One region of the Nitratireductor sp. StC3 genome, then DNA from elsewhere that is predicted to be linked to it. Evidence: predicted binding sites of a transcription regulator. Region 1 holds the regulator's gene; each other region holds the start of a gene.
What was found. The regulator LexA, encoded in region 1, represses DNA repair genes until DNA is damaged. The targets are predictions, from matches to a motif close to TGTTCNNNNTGTGTTCNG.
Positions count from the first base shown of each region.

Region 2: a site for LexA is predicted at 1,550-1,567, ahead of rmuC (DNA recombination protein RmuC). Genes of this name have one in related genera too.
Region 3: a site for LexA is predicted at 1,906-1,923, ahead of C7T96_RS05745 (helicase-related protein). Genes of this name have one in related genera too.
Region 4: a site for LexA is predicted at 2,492-2,509, ahead of C7T96_RS14860 (2'-5' RNA ligase family protein). Genes of this name have one in related genera too.

Region 1 is NZ_PYBP01000001.1:298,211-302,396, forward strand. It holds gene C7T96_RS01485 (ABC transporter permease subunit) at 1-780, shown strand, start outside; gene C7T96_RS01490 (phosphate ABC transporter ATP-binding protein) at 777-1,598, shown strand; gene lexA (transcriptional repressor LexA) at 1,835-2,548, shown strand; gene C7T96_RS01500 (ComEC/Rec2 family competence protein) at 2,673-4,186, opposite strand, start outside.
Region 2 is NZ_PYBP01000010.1:22,055-26,240, reverse strand. It holds gene fmt (methionyl-tRNA formyltransferase) at 1-889, opposite strand, end outside; gene def (peptide deformylase) at 969-1,499, opposite strand; gene rmuC (DNA recombination protein RmuC) at 1,601-2,854, shown strand; gene recR (recombination mediator RecR) at 2,912-3,517, shown strand; gene C7T96_RS18385 (lytic murein transglycosylase) at 3,543-4,186, shown strand, end outside.
Region 3 is NZ_PYBP01000002.1:258,501-262,686, reverse strand. It holds gene C7T96_RS05760 (acetyl-CoA C-acetyltransferase) at 1-219, shown strand, start outside; gene phbB (acetoacetyl-CoA reductase) at 346-1,068, shown strand; gene C7T96_RS05750 (DUF922 domain-containing protein) at 1,099-1,614, opposite strand; gene C7T96_RS05745 (helicase-related protein) at 2,089-4,186, shown strand, end outside.
Region 4 is NZ_PYBP01000006.1:196,841-201,026, forward strand. It holds gene C7T96_RS14850 (cytochrome c oxidase subunit I) at 1-633, opposite strand, end outside; gene coxB (cytochrome c oxidase subunit II) at 708-1,535, opposite strand; gene C7T96_RS14860 (2'-5' RNA ligase family protein) at 1,810-2,427, opposite strand; gene C7T96_RS14865 (PucR family transcriptional regulator) at 2,563-4,167, opposite strand.

The sequences.
Region 1 (4,186 bases):
GCGGCGGTGGTGCTCGTCCTGGCTGCAATCGTTATGCATGTGGTCACGCGCGGTGCTGCGCTGGTGTCGTGGGACTTCCTCACCACCGCGCCGCGCGCGGCCGGGCGCGCCGGCGGCATCGCGCCGGTGCTTGTGTCGACGGCGGCGGTGACGGGGGTGGCGCTGGCGGCCGCCTTGCCGCTTGCGGTCGGGGCGGCGGTGTTTCTGGTCGAGGCGGTACGCCCGCACACCGTGGCCGCGCGCCTGACGCGGGGCTGCCTGGGCGTGCTGGCCGCCGTTCCCTCGATCGTCTTCGGTCTGGCCGGCAACATGATCTTCTGCGACTGGCTCGGCTTCGGCTTTTCCATTCTGGCCGGCGGGCTGACGCTCGCCCTGATGATCCTGCCGATCGCGGCCTGCGTGGCCGAAACCACCTTGCGCATGCACGGCGAAGACCGCAGGGCCGGCTACGCGCTCGGCCTGCCGCAGCGGCGGATCGTCTGGTCGATCATGCTGCCGGCCGCCGCACCGGGCATTTTCGCCGGGCTGGGGCTCGGTTTCGGGCGCGCGGTCGCCGAAAGCGCCGCCCTGATCTTCACCAGCGGCTACGTGGTGCGCATGCCGGATTCGGTTTTCGATTCGGGACGGACCCTGGCGGTCCATATTCTCGACCTGGCGATGAACGTTCCCGGTGGCGACGGCAATGCGTTCGCGACCGCCACCGTGCTCTTGGCGTCGGTCGCCGCCGTCGTCGCCCTGTTCACGGCTTTGGACAGCAAGCAAGGCAGGGATTTCGTATGAACGTGCAAGCCACAGGAACCCGAAAGCTCGACTTGTCGCCGGGCCGCGCCGAGGCGAGCCATATCCGCGTCGAAAACGTCACGGTCGCCTATGGCGCCATCAAGGCCCTGTCGGATGTCAGCCTGTCGATCCCGCCAGGGCGCATCACCGCGCTGATCGGCCCGTCCGGCTGCGGCAAAACCAGCCTGCTGACCTGCGTCAACCGGCTGATCGACCTGATCCCGGGTGCGAACGCGTCCGGCCGTATCCTTGTTCGCGATACCGACGTGCTGGCGCGGGGCGCCGATCTCCTGCGGTTGCGCAAGCGGGTCGGCATGGTGTTTCAGAAACCTAACCCGTTTCCGTTCTCCATCCGTCGCAATTTCGATATCGTGTTGAGTGAATTCGGCGTGCGCCGGCGGGCGGACCGGGACGCGCGCATCGACGAATGCCTGCGTGCCGTCGGCCTGCACGCGGAAATCGGCCACCGGCTCGACATGTCCGCCTGCGCGCTGTCCGGCGGCCAGCAGCAGCGTTTGTGCATTGCCAGGGCGCTGGCCACGCGGCCCGAAATCCTGCTTCTGGACGAACCGTGCAGCGCGCTCGACCCGATGTCGACGATGACGATCGAGCGCCTGCTGCTCAAACTCAAGGACAGCGTCACGCTGGTGATCGTCACGCATAATCTGTCTCAGGCACGACGGATCGCCGATCAGTGCGCGCTGTTTTGGACACGGCGCGGAACCGGCTACCTGCTCGAGCACGGCACGATGGCGGATTTGTCGGAGCGGCCGCAAAACCAGGTCACCGACGATTATCTCAACGGCCGGCTGGCGTAGGCCGGGCGCAAAACCCGCCGAGAGACCGGCGCTCGAAACGGGGACGCCGCGTTTCAACATCCGCGGCCTTCCCTTGTCGCGGGTATCGGTGCCTGCCCGAAGACCGGGCGCGGCATGCCGTCGGCGGCGTTGCCGGCATCGTTTTCGTCTTTCGGCGCTCGGACACTTGCGGAACAAGGTGAGAACAGATACAGTTTGTTCTGGTTTTGTTTGTCGATGATTCCACTGGGGCCGCCATGTTAACCCGAAAACAACACGAGCTGCTGCTTTTCATCCATCAACGGCTGAAGGAAACCGGCATTCCGCCCTCCTTCGACGAAATGAAGGAAGCGCTCGATCTCGCCTCCAAATCGGGCATTCATCGGCTGATCACGGCGCTGGAGGAGCGCGGTTTCATCCGCCGGTTGCCCAATCGCGCCCGTGCGCTGGAAGTGCTGCGCCTGCCCGAATCGATCTCTCCGGGGCTCGGGCGGCCGCGCAGCTTTTCGCCGAGCGTCATCGAGGGCAGTCTCGGCAAGCCCAAACCCAAGCCGGCCCCGCCCGTGTCGGCCAATGACGACGCTGGCGGCGGCGTGTCGGTGCCGGTCATGGGGCGGATCGCCGCCGGCGTGCCGATCGACGCCATCCAGCATCAAACGCATGCGATCGCCGTGCCGCCCGACATGCTGTCGGCCGGCGAGCACTACGCGCTCGAGGTGCGCGGCGATTCCATGATCGATGCCGGCATTCTCGACGGCGACACCGTCATCATTCGCAGCGCGGCGACAGCCAATCCCGGCGACATCGTCGTGGCGTTGGTGGAAGACGCCGAGGCGACCCTGAAACGGTTTCGGCGCAAGGGCGCCTCGATCGCGCTCGAAGCTGCCAACCCGGCCTACGAAACCCGCATCTACGGCCCCGACCAGGTCAAAGTCCAAGGGCGGCTGGTCGGCCTGATCCGCCGCTACTGACGTTTCCCGGTGTCGGTCGCGCCGGCGACCCAGGTCGGGCCGGTGTCGGCACATATGTAGTCTGGCCGCGGCTCGATCGGGCGCCGCTTTGTCGGCCGCCGATCTCGCCGCCACGGCGGATGGCTCAGCTTTTGTCGCCTTTCCCGCTTTTGCCGTTCTTGTTGTTCCTGCCTTTCTCGCCGCGCTTGTAAGGCGCGAGACCGCGGGCCTCGCGCGAGAATTTGCGGTGCGCGAACCATGGCCGTTCGTTCCGCGGCAGGGCGAAGCGCGCTTCGGCGCGCAACGGCCCCCCGCTCGCGCCGGCGCTTTCGGTTCCAACTTGCTTGAAGCGCACTTCGAGACTGCCGCGGCGGGCAAGGTCGCGCGCGGTCACGACAAGAACGTCTTTCGCCCGGCACGGATTGGCGGCGGTCGCGTCCGCGATCACGATCACGCTCGCCACGCCGCAAAACGGCGCGGCCGCGGCCCGGGTCTTGGCGTGCACCACCACGGCGCCGCGGGCATGGACGGCCTCGCAGGCCGCGGCGTCGCAGACGAAGCGCGTCTCCGCCTCGGGCTTGCCGTCGGCGCGGTCGCGCGGCTTGACGTAACCCGTGGCTGCCAGCGCCTTTTGCCAGATGCCGATGGTAAAACCGTTCGGTCGCGGGCGATTGACGGCGAATAGGCCGTCATCGCGCATCAAGGCGGCCAGCCGGGCGTCCTCGGAAACCAGCAGGTCGGGCGGCGTGCGCAAGCCGAAGGCCAGCGTTGCGGCCAGCGCCAGCGGCAGCGCCAGCCAGCGCAGGCCGGAGGTCGCGATGGTCGCGACGAGAAGCGCGGCGGTGAACAGGATCAGCGCCAGCGGCGGCATCGCCCCGACAGCGTCGATCGGGCTGTGATCGGCAACCCAGCGCGCCACAGCCACCATGATCGCGATCCCCTGCCCCATCACCGTCAGCGGCGGACCTTCCAGCCCCACCGGCATCAACACGCCTGCGGCGACGGCCGGCGGCATGATCAGCGTCGACACGACCGGCATGGCGGCGAGATTGGCAACCAGCCCGAGCGGGGCGACACGGTGGAAATGCCAGATCGCGTAGACCGTGGTCGCGCCGCCGGCGATCAGCGAGGTTGCCGCGATCCCCGTGGCGAAATAAGCCAGGCGGCGCCCGGCCGCGTTCAGCCCGCCCCGTGGCGGGGCGCGGCCGGCGCCCGTCCTTGCCGAAACCCGGTTCGACCAGGCCGTATAGGCCGCGATCAGCGCCGCCGTGGCGGCGAACGACATCTGGAAACTCGGCCCGACCACCTCGTGCGGGGCCAGCGCGGCGATGATCAGCGCCGCGATTGCCAGATTGCGCATGGTGATTGCGGCGCGGTCGAACAGCAGCGCCACCAGCATCACCGCGATCATGATGAACGAGCGCTGGGCGGCGACCGCGGCGCCGGAAATCGCCAGATAATAGGCGGCCGCGGCAAGCGCCAGCGCGGCGGCGTATTTTTTGACCGGCCGGCGCGAGGAAAAGCCCGACGCGAGCGCGAACAGCGCCCGCAGCGCCAGCATCACCGTGCCGGCGACGAGGGCCATGTGCAGGCCGGATATCGACAGGATGTGTGCGAGGCCGGCCCGGCGCAGCGCCTCGTCGACCTCCTCGGGAATGC
Region 2 (4,186 bases), on a different contig from region 1:
CCTCGGCCGTCATCGGCTTGCCGCCGGCGCGCTGCAGCTCGACCAGGCGGACCGCTCCAGTGCCGCAGGCAATCGTCAGCGCGTCGTCGAGCACGACACCGGGAGCGCCCGTTCCCTCGGCCGGCGCCGAACGCAGGATCTTCAGCCGCTCGGGCCTGTCGGCCAGGGGCGCCTCGCACCAGGCACCCGGAAACGGCGACAGGCCGCGAATGTGATTGTGGATCTCGGTCGCCGACCGCGTCCAGTCGATACGGGTTTCGCCCTTGTCGATCTTTTTGGCGTAGGTGACGCCTTCGGCCGGCTGCGGCGTCAGGGCAAGCCGGCCGGCCTCGAGCGCGGCCAAGGCCTCCACCATCAGCGTGGCGGATTCCCGCGCCAGAACGTCGTGCAGTTCGCCGGCCGTCATGTCCGGGCCAATCTCGACTTGCCTTTGCAAAGCGACGGGACCGGTATCGAGCCCCTCTTCCATCTTCATCACCATCATCGCGGTCTCGCTGTCGCCGGCCATGATCGCGCGCTGGATCGGCGCCGCGCCGCGCCAGCGCGGCAGGGCGGAGGCGTGGCCGTTGAAGCAGCCGAGCCGGGTGCCGTCGAGGATCGGTTTCGGCAGCAGCAGGCCGTAAGCCACCACGACGGCGGCGTCGGCGGCCAGGTCGCGAAAGGAAGCCTGCTCGTCGGCGCCCTTGAGCGAGGCCGGCGTGCGCACCTGAAGGCCGAGCTCCTCGGCGGCGCGGTGCACGGGCGACCGGGTCACCTCCAGCCCGCGACGTCCGGCCTTGCGCGGCGGCTGGGTGTAGACGGCCGCAATGTCGTGGCCGGCCGCGGCAACCGCGCGCAGCGTCGGCACGGAAAAATCGGGCGTGCCCATGAAAACGAGACGAAGCGGCATGTTGGACTACCCGTTGCAGGACCAAGGGACGCGCGCACCACCCCGCTTCAAACGGGTTGGCGCGGCAAGATCAAGCTGCCTACCCCGCCATCCGCGACGGCGGCTTGTCCCGAGCGATCTTTTTGAACTTCTTGACCACCATGTCGCGCTTCAGCCTGGACAGATGGTCGATGAACAGAACGCCGTTGAGATGGTCGATCTCGTGTTGAAGACAGGTCGCAAGCAGCCCGTCAGCATCGACCTGACGCTTGTTGCCGTCGATGTCGACATAGTCCACGGTCACCGCAGCCGGCCGCTCGACCTCGGCGTAATAGTCGGGAATCGACAAACAGCCTTCCTCGTAGACCGAGCGCTCGTCGACCGAGGCGACGATTTCGGGATTGATGAAGATCTGCGGCGCGCGCGGCTCGTCCTCCTTGGACAGGTCGATGACGAGCAGGCGCAGCGGCTCGCCGACCTGGATCGCCGCCAGGCCGATGCCCGGCGCCTCGTACATCGTCTCCAGCATGTCGTCGGCAAGCGCCCGGACAGTCTCGTCCACCCGCTCCACGGGCTTGGAAACCTGGCGCAGGACGGGATCGGGCAGGAAAACGAGCGGCTTGATCGACATGGTCTTCAGGTAATCGGTGGTCGTGTGAGCGTCAACTCCATCTTAGCCAATGTTCCTGTTTTGATCTTATGCGACGCAAACGAATCGACTAGGATGGCGGGATGGACCCGATCACGCCGCTCCTGTCCCAGCCACTGTTTCTGCTCGGCGAGGCCACGTTGACCGTCGCGCACGCGCTGCTGGCCGGCGCGGGATTGATCCTGGTCCTGATCGTTCTGCTGATCGTGGCGCTGATGCGTGCGGCGCGAACGCGGGCAAGAGCTGCGGCGGACGCGGCCGCGGCAGCCCGCGAGGCGGAGGCGCGCATGGCCGAGATCACGCGCGCGCAATCGGAAATGCAGGGCCGGATGGCGACCATCGCCGAGGTGTTCGGGTCCAGGCAGGGCGAACTCAACAAGGCGATCTCCGAACGGCTCGACACGATGACCGGCCGGCTCGGCCAGTCGATGAGCCAGCAGGCCCGCGCCACGCACGAAAGCCTGGCCAAGCTGCAGGAGCGGCTGGCCGTGATCGACACCGCCCAGGGCAATATCCAGTCTCTGGCCGGCCAGGTCGTGCAATTGCAGCAGATCCTGGCCAACAAGCAGACGCGCGGCGCGTTCGGCCAGTCGCGCATGGAGGCGATCGTGGCCGACGGACTGCCGTCGGGCGCCTATGAATTCCAGGCGACGCTGTCGAACGGCAACCGGCCGGACTGTCTGGTCAAGATGCCGAACGGCGCGCCGTCGCTGGTGATCGACGCCAAATTCCCGCTGGAATCGTGGAATGCGATCCGCGCGGCCGGAGAAACCGAAAGCCCGGAGGCCGAAAAACAGGCCGCGCAAGCCTTCCGCCGCGACATCGACGTGCATATCAAGGCGATTTCCGAACGCTATCTGATCCAGGGCGAGACCCAGGACACGGCCTTCATGTTCGTGCCGTCGGAATCGATCTTCGCCGAGATCCACGAAAATTTCGAGGCGCTGGTGCAGCGCGCCCACCGCGCTCGCATCGTGATCGTGTCGCCGTCGCTGCTGATGCTGTCGATCCAGGTCATCCAGGCGGTGCTGAAGGATGCGCGCATGCGCGAGCAGGCGCATCTGATCCAGGGCGAGGTGGCGCGGCTGATGCTGGATGTGGGGCGGCTCGACGAACGGGTGCGCAAACTGCAGACGCATTTCTCACAAGCCAATCGCGATCTCGACCTGATCCTGACCTCGACGGAGAAGGTGACCAGGCGCGGCGAGAAGATCGAGGCGCTGGAACTGGGCGCGGGCGACGGCGGGGCGGCGGAGGCCGACGGCAGCAGCCCGCCCAAGATGGCCGAATCCAAGACCGGCTCGCTGCGGCTGCGCGTGGTCGACGGCGACGATTGAACGCTTTTGCCGCGCTCGGCGCTTCAATCGCGGCCGGATTGCACGTAGACATGCGCCATGTCGAAGCGAATCGCCGGCCCCGAAATCGAACGCCTGATCCAGTTGCTGGCCAAGGTGCCCGGCCTCGGCCCGCGCTCGGCGCGGCGCGCCGCCCTTCACCTGATCAAGAAGAAGGAGCAGCTTCTGGAGCCGCTGGCGGCGGCCATGGCAGAGGCGGTCGACACGGTGCGCATCTGTTCGACCTGCGGCAATGTCGATACCAGCGACCCGTGCACGGTGTGCACCGACGCGCGCCGCGACCCGGCAACGCTGATCGTGGTCGAGGACGTCGCCGATCTTTGGGCACTGGAGCGCGCCGGCGCGATCAACGCGCGCTACCATGTGCTCGGCGGCACGCTGTCGCCGCTCGACGGCGTCGGCCCCGAGGATCTCAATATCAAGGCGCTGGTGGACCGCGTCGCGGGCGGCGAGATCGGCGAACTGATCCTGGCCGTCAACGCCACGGTGGAAGGCCAGACGACCGCGCACTACATCACCGACCAGCTGGACGGGCTCGGGGTCAAGGTGACGCGGCTTGCCCACGGCGTGCCGGTCGGCGGCGAGCTCGACTATCTCGACGAGGGAACGCTCGCGGCGGCGCTGAAGTCGAGAACCACATTTTGACGCATTGTTTGCCCAGGAAACCGACATGACACGCCTGCGCCGCCTTGCCATCCTCGCCGCCGCGCTGCTTCTGGCGACAGTGCCGGCGGGCGCGTCCTCGCTCGAAAAACAGTTCCGCGCCTGGCTCGACGCCGATCTGTGGCCGGCCGCCAAGGCCAACGGCGTGTCGCGCGCCACCTTCGAGGCCGCCTTTGCCGGCGTCTCGCCCAATCTCGACCTGCCCGATCTCGTCCTGCCCGGCAAGAAGGCGCCTGTGGCGCAGCATCAGGCCGAATTCCGCTCGCCGGCCGCCTATTTCAACGAAAACACCGTGCGCGGCGTCACCGCCGGCGGGCGGGCACGGCTCAAGCGGCATCGCGGCACGCTCGCGGCGATCGAAAAGCGCCACGGCGTGCCGGCCGGAATCATTCTTGCGATCTGGGGCCGCGAATCCGGCTTCGGCCGGGCAAAGATCCCGCACGACGCGTTCCAGGTTCTGGCCACCAAGGCGTTCCTGTCGACGCGCAAGGAGATGTTCCGCACCGAGGTGCTGGCCGCGCTCGTTCTGGCCGACCGCAACCAGATCAACCCGCGCAGCATGAAATCGTCCTGGGCCGGCGCGCTCGGCCAGCCGCAATTCCTGCCGAGCTCCTATCTGAAATTCGCCGCCGACGGCGACGGCGACGGGCG
Region 3 (4,186 bases), on a different contig from region 1:
CAGGCCTGCGCGGTTAACAAGGATATGGGCTGGGATCCGGACATCGTGAACGTCAACGGCGGCGCGATCGCGATCGGCCATCCGATCGGCGCCTCGGGCGCGCGCATCTTCAACACGCTGGTGCACGAGATGCAGCGGCGCGGTGCGAAGAAGGGCCTTGCCACCTTGTGCATCGGCGGCGGCATGGGGGTCGCCATGTGCGTGGAAGCGATGAACTGAGCAAACGGCAGAAAAGAGGGGGGCGGCGCGCGGGAGCGGCGGAAAAAGAGCGAAGCGGCTTCCGACCCCGCACTTCGCCAGCCGTCGTGAACCGTCAGCCTCTCCGCAGACAGGGAGGAGAACCAAATGGCCAGAACCGCGATCGTCACCGGGGGAACGCGCGGCATCGGGGCGGCAATCGCCGTCGCGCTCAAACAGGCGGGCTGCAACGTAGCGGCCAACTATGCCGGCAATGACGAGGCGGCGCAGGGCTTCAACGCCGAAACCGGCATTCCGGTCTACAAATGGTCCGTGGCCGATTACGACGCCTGCGCCGGCGGCATCGCCCAGGTCGAAGCCGATCTCGGACCGGTCGATATTCTGGTCAACAATGCCGGCATCACCCGCGACGCCCCCTTTCACAAGATGACCAGGGAACAGTGGACCGACGTCATCAACACCAATCTCAACGGCGTCTTCAACATGACCCATCCGGTCTGGAATGGCATGCGCGAGCGCAAGTTCGGCCGGGTCATCACCATCTCCTCCATCAACGGTCAGAAGGGACAGTTTGCCCAGGCCAACTATTCCGCGTCGAAGGCCGGCGATCTCGGCTTCACCAAGGCGCTGGCCCAGGAGGGCGCGCGCAACGGCATCACCGTCAACGCGATCTGCCCGGGCTATATCGGAACCGACATGGTCATGGCCGTGCCGGAGAAAGTGCGCGAGGCGATCATCGCCCAGATTCCGGTCGGCCGTCTCGGCGAAGCGGACGAGATCGCGCGCTGCGTGGTCTTTCTCGCCTCCGACGACGCCGGCTTCATCACCGGCTCGACGATCACGGCCAATGGCGGGCAATATTTCACCTGACGGATGAAATCCGGCGCGGCCGCGGCGCCTTCACAAGAGCCGCTTGATGGCCTTGCGGGTGCGCCGATCGAAGGCGGCTTGGCTCGCGCGATGGGCCTTTTTGTGTCGTGCGATCACGGCTTGGGCCGCACGCCGCAACCTCCAGCAGTTCTCGGCCGGTTTGAGACGCGCGATCTGGCGCGCCATGCGCCGTGCATGGTGTTTGGCGATGCGCACATGTTGCATTTCATGCGCTGTGATCGCGCGCTCGAAACGGGCGGCGAGCCGCTTTACCGCCCGCGGCGCGTCCTTGGCTCCGTTCCAGCGCGGCAGGCGCAACACGATCCGCAAGCCGACCGTGGCCGTGTCGACGCGGCAGCCCTCGGCGATCGGCGCGAGCGTGTAGCGCGGATGAAAATCGATGAAACCGATACCGTAGGCCGACCCGGCGCGGGGTGCATTGCGCCGCACGGAGGCGAGCAGTTCGGCGCGGGAGCGGCCGCTGATGGCATAATAACGCCGGGTGATCTCGGTGCCCTCGTCGGCCCAGCCTTGACTCGGTAGCACTGCGCCCAAAAGCAAGGCCGCCGCCAACAGCCATCGCCGGATGCCAGATATTGCCGTTTCAAGACGATGCCCGCGCATTCCCGGTTCCACCCCGCATCCGCGCCGCAGCCTTTTGGCCGACAGGGTGTATCCTGCACCGGCCGCGCCCTGAGGCCAAGTCTCGCGGCTGCCGGTGGGTGTTGCCGACCACATATGCCGATTCACCATCTGGTGTCCCGCGCCCGGACGAACACCAGATAGGCGCATGGAACAAACCCTGAATCAGGCCGAGTCAGCGATTCGTCGCCGATTCGTTCCAGTCCCGTTCCAATTGCGGCGCCAGCCCGCCCGGCGGCGCTTGCCGATTGTGTTCGGGCGGGAAAGCTCCTATGTCTTCCTGGCGAAATCCGCCCTCACTTCGCCCTCAGCGCCTAGCGCCGGAACGATCAGACGGCGACAAAAGGGCATTGGCGCAAAGGGCCTGATTGCCATTCCATGAATATTCAGCCGAAACAGCAGGGGCCGCTGATTCTGTCCGGGCGCGACGTGACCGCGATTCTCGGGCCGACCAATACCGGCAAGACCCATCTCGCCATCGAACGCATGGTCGCGCACGAAACCGGCGTGATCGGCCTGCCGCTGCGGCTTCTGGCGCGCGAGGTCTACGGTCGGGTCGCCGACAAGGTGGGCGCCGACAATGTCGCGCTGATCACCGGCGAGGAGAAGATCCAGCCGCCGGGCGCTCGGTTTTCGGTCTGCACCGTGGAGGCGATGCCGCGCCAGACAGATGCCGCCTTCGTGGCGATTGACGAGGTCCAGCTCGCCGGCGACCTGGAGCGCGGCCACATCTTCACCGACCGTATCCTGCATCTGCGCGGCCGGCAGGAGACTTTGCTTCTCGGTGCGGCGACGATGCGCGGCATCCTGGAACGGCTGCTCAAGGGCCTGTCGGTCGTCACCCGGCCACGCATGTCGCATCTTGCCTATTCGGGCTCCAAGAAGATCACGCGCCTGCCGCCGCGCACGGCGATCGTCGCGTTCTCGGCCGACGAGGTCTACGCGATCGCCGAGCTGATCCGTCGTCAGCGCGGCGGTGCTGCCGTGGTGCTCGGCGCGCTCAGTCCGCGCACCCGCAATGCCCAGGTCGCGCTCTACCAGTCGGGCGACGTCGACTATCTGGTCGCCACCGATGCGATCGGCATGGGGCTGAATCTCGATGTCGACCACGTCGCGTTTGCGCAGAACCGCAAGTTCGACGGCTATCAGTACCGCCAGCTCACCGCCGCCGAACTCGGCCAGATCGCCGGCCGCGCCGGCCGGCACATGCGCGATGGCACGTTCGGGGTCACCGGCCAGGTCGATCCGTTCGACGACGAGCTCGTCGAAAAGATCGAAGCGCACGATTTCGAGCCGGTGCGGGTGCTGCAATGGCGCACGGCCGAATTCGACTTTGGCAGTCTGGACGCGTTGCGCCGGTCGATCGAAACCCCGGCGCCGGTCGAGGGGCTGACCCGGGCGCCGCCGGCGGTCGACCAGCAAGCGCTGGAGACGGTGATCCGCGACGCCGACATACGCGATCTGGCGACGACGCGGGAGCGGGTGGCGACCTTGTGGGATGTGTGCGCGCTGCCGGACTATCGACGGATCGCGCCGGCCCAGCACGCCGATCTGATCGGCGCCATCTATACCGACCTCGTGCGCCGCGGTCATGTCGACGAAAACTACATGGCCGAGCAGGTGCGTCGCGCCGACACCACCCAGGGCGAAATCGACGCGCTGTCGCAGCGCATCGCGCAGATCCGCACCTGGACCTTCGTCTCCCACCGTCCGGGCTGGCTTGCCGATCCGGCACACTGGCAGGAAAAAACGCGCGAGATCGAGGACCGGCTGTCCGATGCGTTACATGAGCGGTTGACGAAACGCTTCGTTGACCGCAGGACTTCCGTGCTCATGAAGCGGCTGAGAGAAAACACGATGCTTGACGCTGAAATCAATCCGTCCGGACAGGTCCTCGTGGAAGGACATCATGTCGGCGAATTGCAGGGGTTCCGCTTTACCGCCGACCAGTCGGCAGGCGGCGAGGATGCGCGCGCGGTGAAAACGGCCGCGCAAAAGGCGCTGGCGCAGGAGTTCGAGGCCCGAGCCGAGCGCTTCGCTGCGACCGGCAACGGCGACCTCGCGCTCGGGTCGGACGGTGTCGTGCGCTGGATCGGCGCGCCGGTGGCCACGCTGGTAGCGAGCGAGGACCTTCTGCGTCCGCGCGCGGTGCTGCTTGCCGACGAACAGGTGACCGGGCCGGCGCGCGACAAGGTCGCGGCGCGCATCGAGCGTTTCGTCGCCTTCCAGATCGACAGCCTGCTCAAGCCGCTGGCCGATCTGCGTGACGCCGAACAGCTTTCCGGCATCGCCCGCGGCATCGCTTTCCGGCTGGTGGAAAATCTCGGCATGATCGGTCGCCGCGAGGTGGCCGACGAAGTGCGCGGGCTCGATCAGGAGGCGCGCGGCGCGCTGCGGCGGCTCGGCGTGCGCTTCGGCGCCTACCACATCTTCGTTCCGGCGCTGCTGAAGCCCGGCCCGGCGGGACTGGTGACCT
Region 4 (4,186 bases), on a different contig from region 1:
ACGCATCAGCGTCATGCCGCGCGCGCGGCCCTGCAGCACGGTGACGACATAGTTGAGCCCGCCCATGGTGAAGCCGATGATGAACAGGATCAGCGAGACCAGCATCAGGATGATACCCCAGGCCTGGCCGCCCGGCGTGCCCGACAGGATCGCCTGCGGCGGATAGAGCGTCCAGCCGGCGCCTGTCGGCCCGCCCGGCGCAAAGAAACTCGCGATCAGGACCAGCACGGCCAGCAGGTAAATCCAGTAAGACAGCATGTTGGCGTAGGGAAACACCATGTCGCGCGCGCCGACCATCAGCGGGATCAGGTAATTGCCGAACCCGCCGAGAAACAGCGCCGTCAAAAGATAGATCACCATGATCATGCCGTGCATGGTGATGAACTGGTAATAGGCTTCCGGGGTGATGAAATCGAACGTGCCGGGAAAGCCGAGCTGCAGGCGCATCAGCCACGACAAGACCAGCGCGACCATGCCGATCGCGATCGCGGTGCCGGAATACTGAATGGCGATGACCTTGGCGTCCTGCGAGAATACATAGGTCGTCCACCAGCTTTTCGGATGGTAGAGTTCGACATCGGCGACTTCCGCGGCCGGGACGGCATTGTTGGCATGCGGCGTGACCTCGACCATTCATCCACCTCCCGTCGGTGCGGCGCCCGCTTCCGGCGGGATCGCCGCGCGCTGCTATGCGGTCGCCTCCCCGCTCATCGCCGTGCATCTCCGGCGACGCTGACCTGTTCTGGCGCCGTCAGCTGCGCGAAAGTCGACTGCTCCTGCAGCCAGACCTGGTAATCTTCCTGCGTGTCGATGATGACGGTGCCGCGCATATAGCCGTGCCCGGTGCCGCACAGCTCCGCGCACAGCACGTCGAACGTTCCCGTGCGGGTCGGCGTGAACCAGAAATAGGTGACCGTACCCGGCACCATGTCCATCTTGGCGCGGAATTCCGGCACGTAGAAATCGTGCAGCACGTCGATCGAGCGCAAGAGCATCTTGACCGGCTTGCCGATTGGCAGGTGCAGATCGCCGGCCTCGACTACGACATCGTCCTGGCCGTTCGGGTCGTCGGGATTGACGCCCAGCGGATTGTCGAAGGAGACGAGGCGGCTGTTCGACGTGCCGAGCTTGCCGTCGGCACCCGGCAGGCGGAAACTCCACTGCCATTGCTGGCCGACGACCTCGACCTCGGCAGCGTCGTCGGGCACGGTGACGAACTGGTACCAGACGAACAGGCCGGGCGCGAGCATCACCGCCACGCCCAGGGCCGTGGCGACCGTCAGCCAGGTCTCCAGCTTCCTGCTTTCGGGCTCGTACTCCGCCTTGCGTCCTTCCTTGTGGCGGAACCGGAACACGCAATAGGCCATGAACAGCACCACGGCCGCAAAGACCACGCCGGTGATCCAGAACGTGATGACGAGCGTGGTGTCGATATACCCCCAATTCGAGGCAATCGGGGTCCACCACCACGGGCTCAGAATGTGAAACAGGACCGAGCCGGCGACAATAAGAACGAGTACCAGCGCAACCGCCATTCTCCGTTCCTCCCGGCATCCCGTCGGCGTTGACGCGCCGAAACCGGATGTCGCCTCACCATAACCTGATGTTCCGCGGCGACGCCACACCATCGCCGGTCGCGCGCACGTAACCGGTCCCGCGCGGCACCGCTTCCCGGCGGAACGGACACGATGACGTTACGTCAAGTGATTGATTGGCAATGACGAACTCATCGGCATCGCGGCGCGGCAATTAGACCTGCGTCAAAATGTCATCCCTGTGGAGAATCACCGGGTCCGGGCCGCAACCGTGTCAACCGCACAGGTTCCAACGCGCCAGCACCGTATATTGCGTAAGCCATAGCTTACTGTGAACGAGCGCGAAGCCGCGCACCCAAAACCGGACCGGCGCGATCGCGCGCCTGGCGACCGCTGCGTGGCCATAGGACAGCGTCATATGCGGAACGAATTGGCGCCCCGCCCGCAAGCCGTTTGCCCGCATGGCATCCCCGAGCCGCTCATAAAGCGCAAACAGCGGAGGATCGTCGCCAAGCAGAACGAGCGGCCGACGACGTGGAGCCTCGAAGGTGGCGGCGAAACGCAGGCTCACCTCGAACGGCGGCATCGCGACGGCGTTTCCCGCCTGGCGCGCGGCATAGACGAATTTCTCGCGCAAGCGCCCATAATCGCCGACATGATGCAGGGAAATGTGCAGACGCTGCGCGCCGAGCCGGTCTTGCCGCAGCCGGTTTTCGGCGACGAGTCGATCCGCCAGGCGCCAAGCCTGTGCAGCCGACTGCGGATCCGGAAAGATCGCGAAAAACAGCCGCTCCGGCCGTTTCGGCCTGACGGGAAAATCCCGAACGAAATCGAATACGCCCTGAATGGGAAGGGTTTGTTCGGGAACGCACGGCACGGGCCTTGCCTCCACACCCGCCCGCTTCCGCTTTCAAGCCGCACGCGCCGGCTCGCCCCATTCGATCGTTGCGCAAGCCTGAAACAAAACAAGAACATTTACAAGAGCACCCGGCGACGCCGACCGACACGCGGCCACCCCGCAGCCTGCTCAGGAGACCAGAGGCAGCAATTTCAGCGCCAGGTGATAGTGCAGCCGCATTTTCGGTTGCAGGGCCTTTTCACCGGTCATCTCGTTGATCTGCGAGATCCGATAGCGCACCGTGTTGTGGTGGATGTTGAGCAGCCGCGCCGTCTCGCGGTAATTGCCGTTGCAATCCAGGAAGACCCGGAACGTCTCGATCAGGTCGATCCGGTGCGTCTCGTCGTGATCGATCAGCATGCCCAGCCACTCATGGACGAAGCGATGCACGTCCGGTTGCATCGCGCTTTTGGAAAACAGCCGATAAAACCCGGTCTCGTCGTAAAGATGCACCGCGCCGGCCTTGCTGGTGTTTCGGCCGTGCTCGAGCGCCTGTTCGGCCTGCTCGTAGGCGCGGTAGAAATGCTCCACCGCGGTGACCTGGCTGACACCCGCCGACCAGACCACTTCCTGCGCGCCGATCTTCAACAGTCTGGTGTCGATCTGTTCCTTGAAGACGTCCGGCTGGCACAGCCGCTCGTCGTCCTCGGGAACCAGTATGACGACGCGATCGTTGCGGATGACACCGGTGATGGTCTCGCTGTGCTTGGAGAAATGCACCCGCAAGGCGTTGGAAAGCGCGCGAAAGCGGTCGGTCCCGATATCGTGGAAGGCGACCACCACGCCGATGTAACGCGCGTGCAAGCGCTTGCCCATGGCGCTGTAGCGCGCCGCCAGCGCCGCCCGGGTCTGGCTGCCCGTGCTGCGGTCGATCAACGACAGGACGAATTCGTTCTGCCGTTCGAAGATGACGCTCTGGTCGGCCCGGATCTGACGAATTTTAAGCGATATCAGAACTTTCGCGTAGCTCAGATGGTCCAGCTCCTTATCGCTCAGCCTGCGGTTGCGTTCCACGACGACCAGCGTGCCGGTCATGCCGTTCGCCTGTTCGTAAGGCGTAAAGACGATGCTCGTGCGACGCCCCGTGCGGCGAGTGAGCGCGTTCTTGGCGTCGATCGTCTCGCTCGCCCAGCCCTCCTCCTCCAGAAGCGCCAGCGCGTCCTGCATATCCGGCTCGGGATTGGTCGGCGCGCTCAGCGCCAGGCCGTCCATCGGACTGATCACCATCACCGGGTTGGCCAGCAGCGCGTTGAGGTCGCCGAGCAGATCCTGCAGGGCCGAATCCGCCAGCATCGTCTGGCTGAAGCGGCCGCCGAGCAGTTCGGGCTGCGCGACCTTGCCGGCCTTGGCTTCGAAGAACTTCGACATCACCGGCGTGATGATCTCCACCCAGGCAACGTCTTCGGGAACCACGATGATGGGAAAATCGAGCGCGTCGGCGCTGTCGATCATCTTTTGCGGCACGCGCTTCATGTAGCGGTTCAGCTTGAGGCCGAGCCCCGACGCGCCATGCTCGACCAGCTCGTGGACGAACCGGTCGAGCCGGTGGCGCAATTGAAGCAGCGGATAGGTCGAGGTCAGGGCCAGTTCCTGTCCGCGCAGCCACCGCACGGCGTCGGGTGCGTCGAGCACCGTCGCGGTTTCGACGACGCGGTCGAGCCCTTTCCGGCCGGCCAGCAACGATCCGTTCTGCATTGCGGGCAACGTGAGAATCTGCCCGACGGTCAACGCCATGACCTGCGCTCCCTTTCCT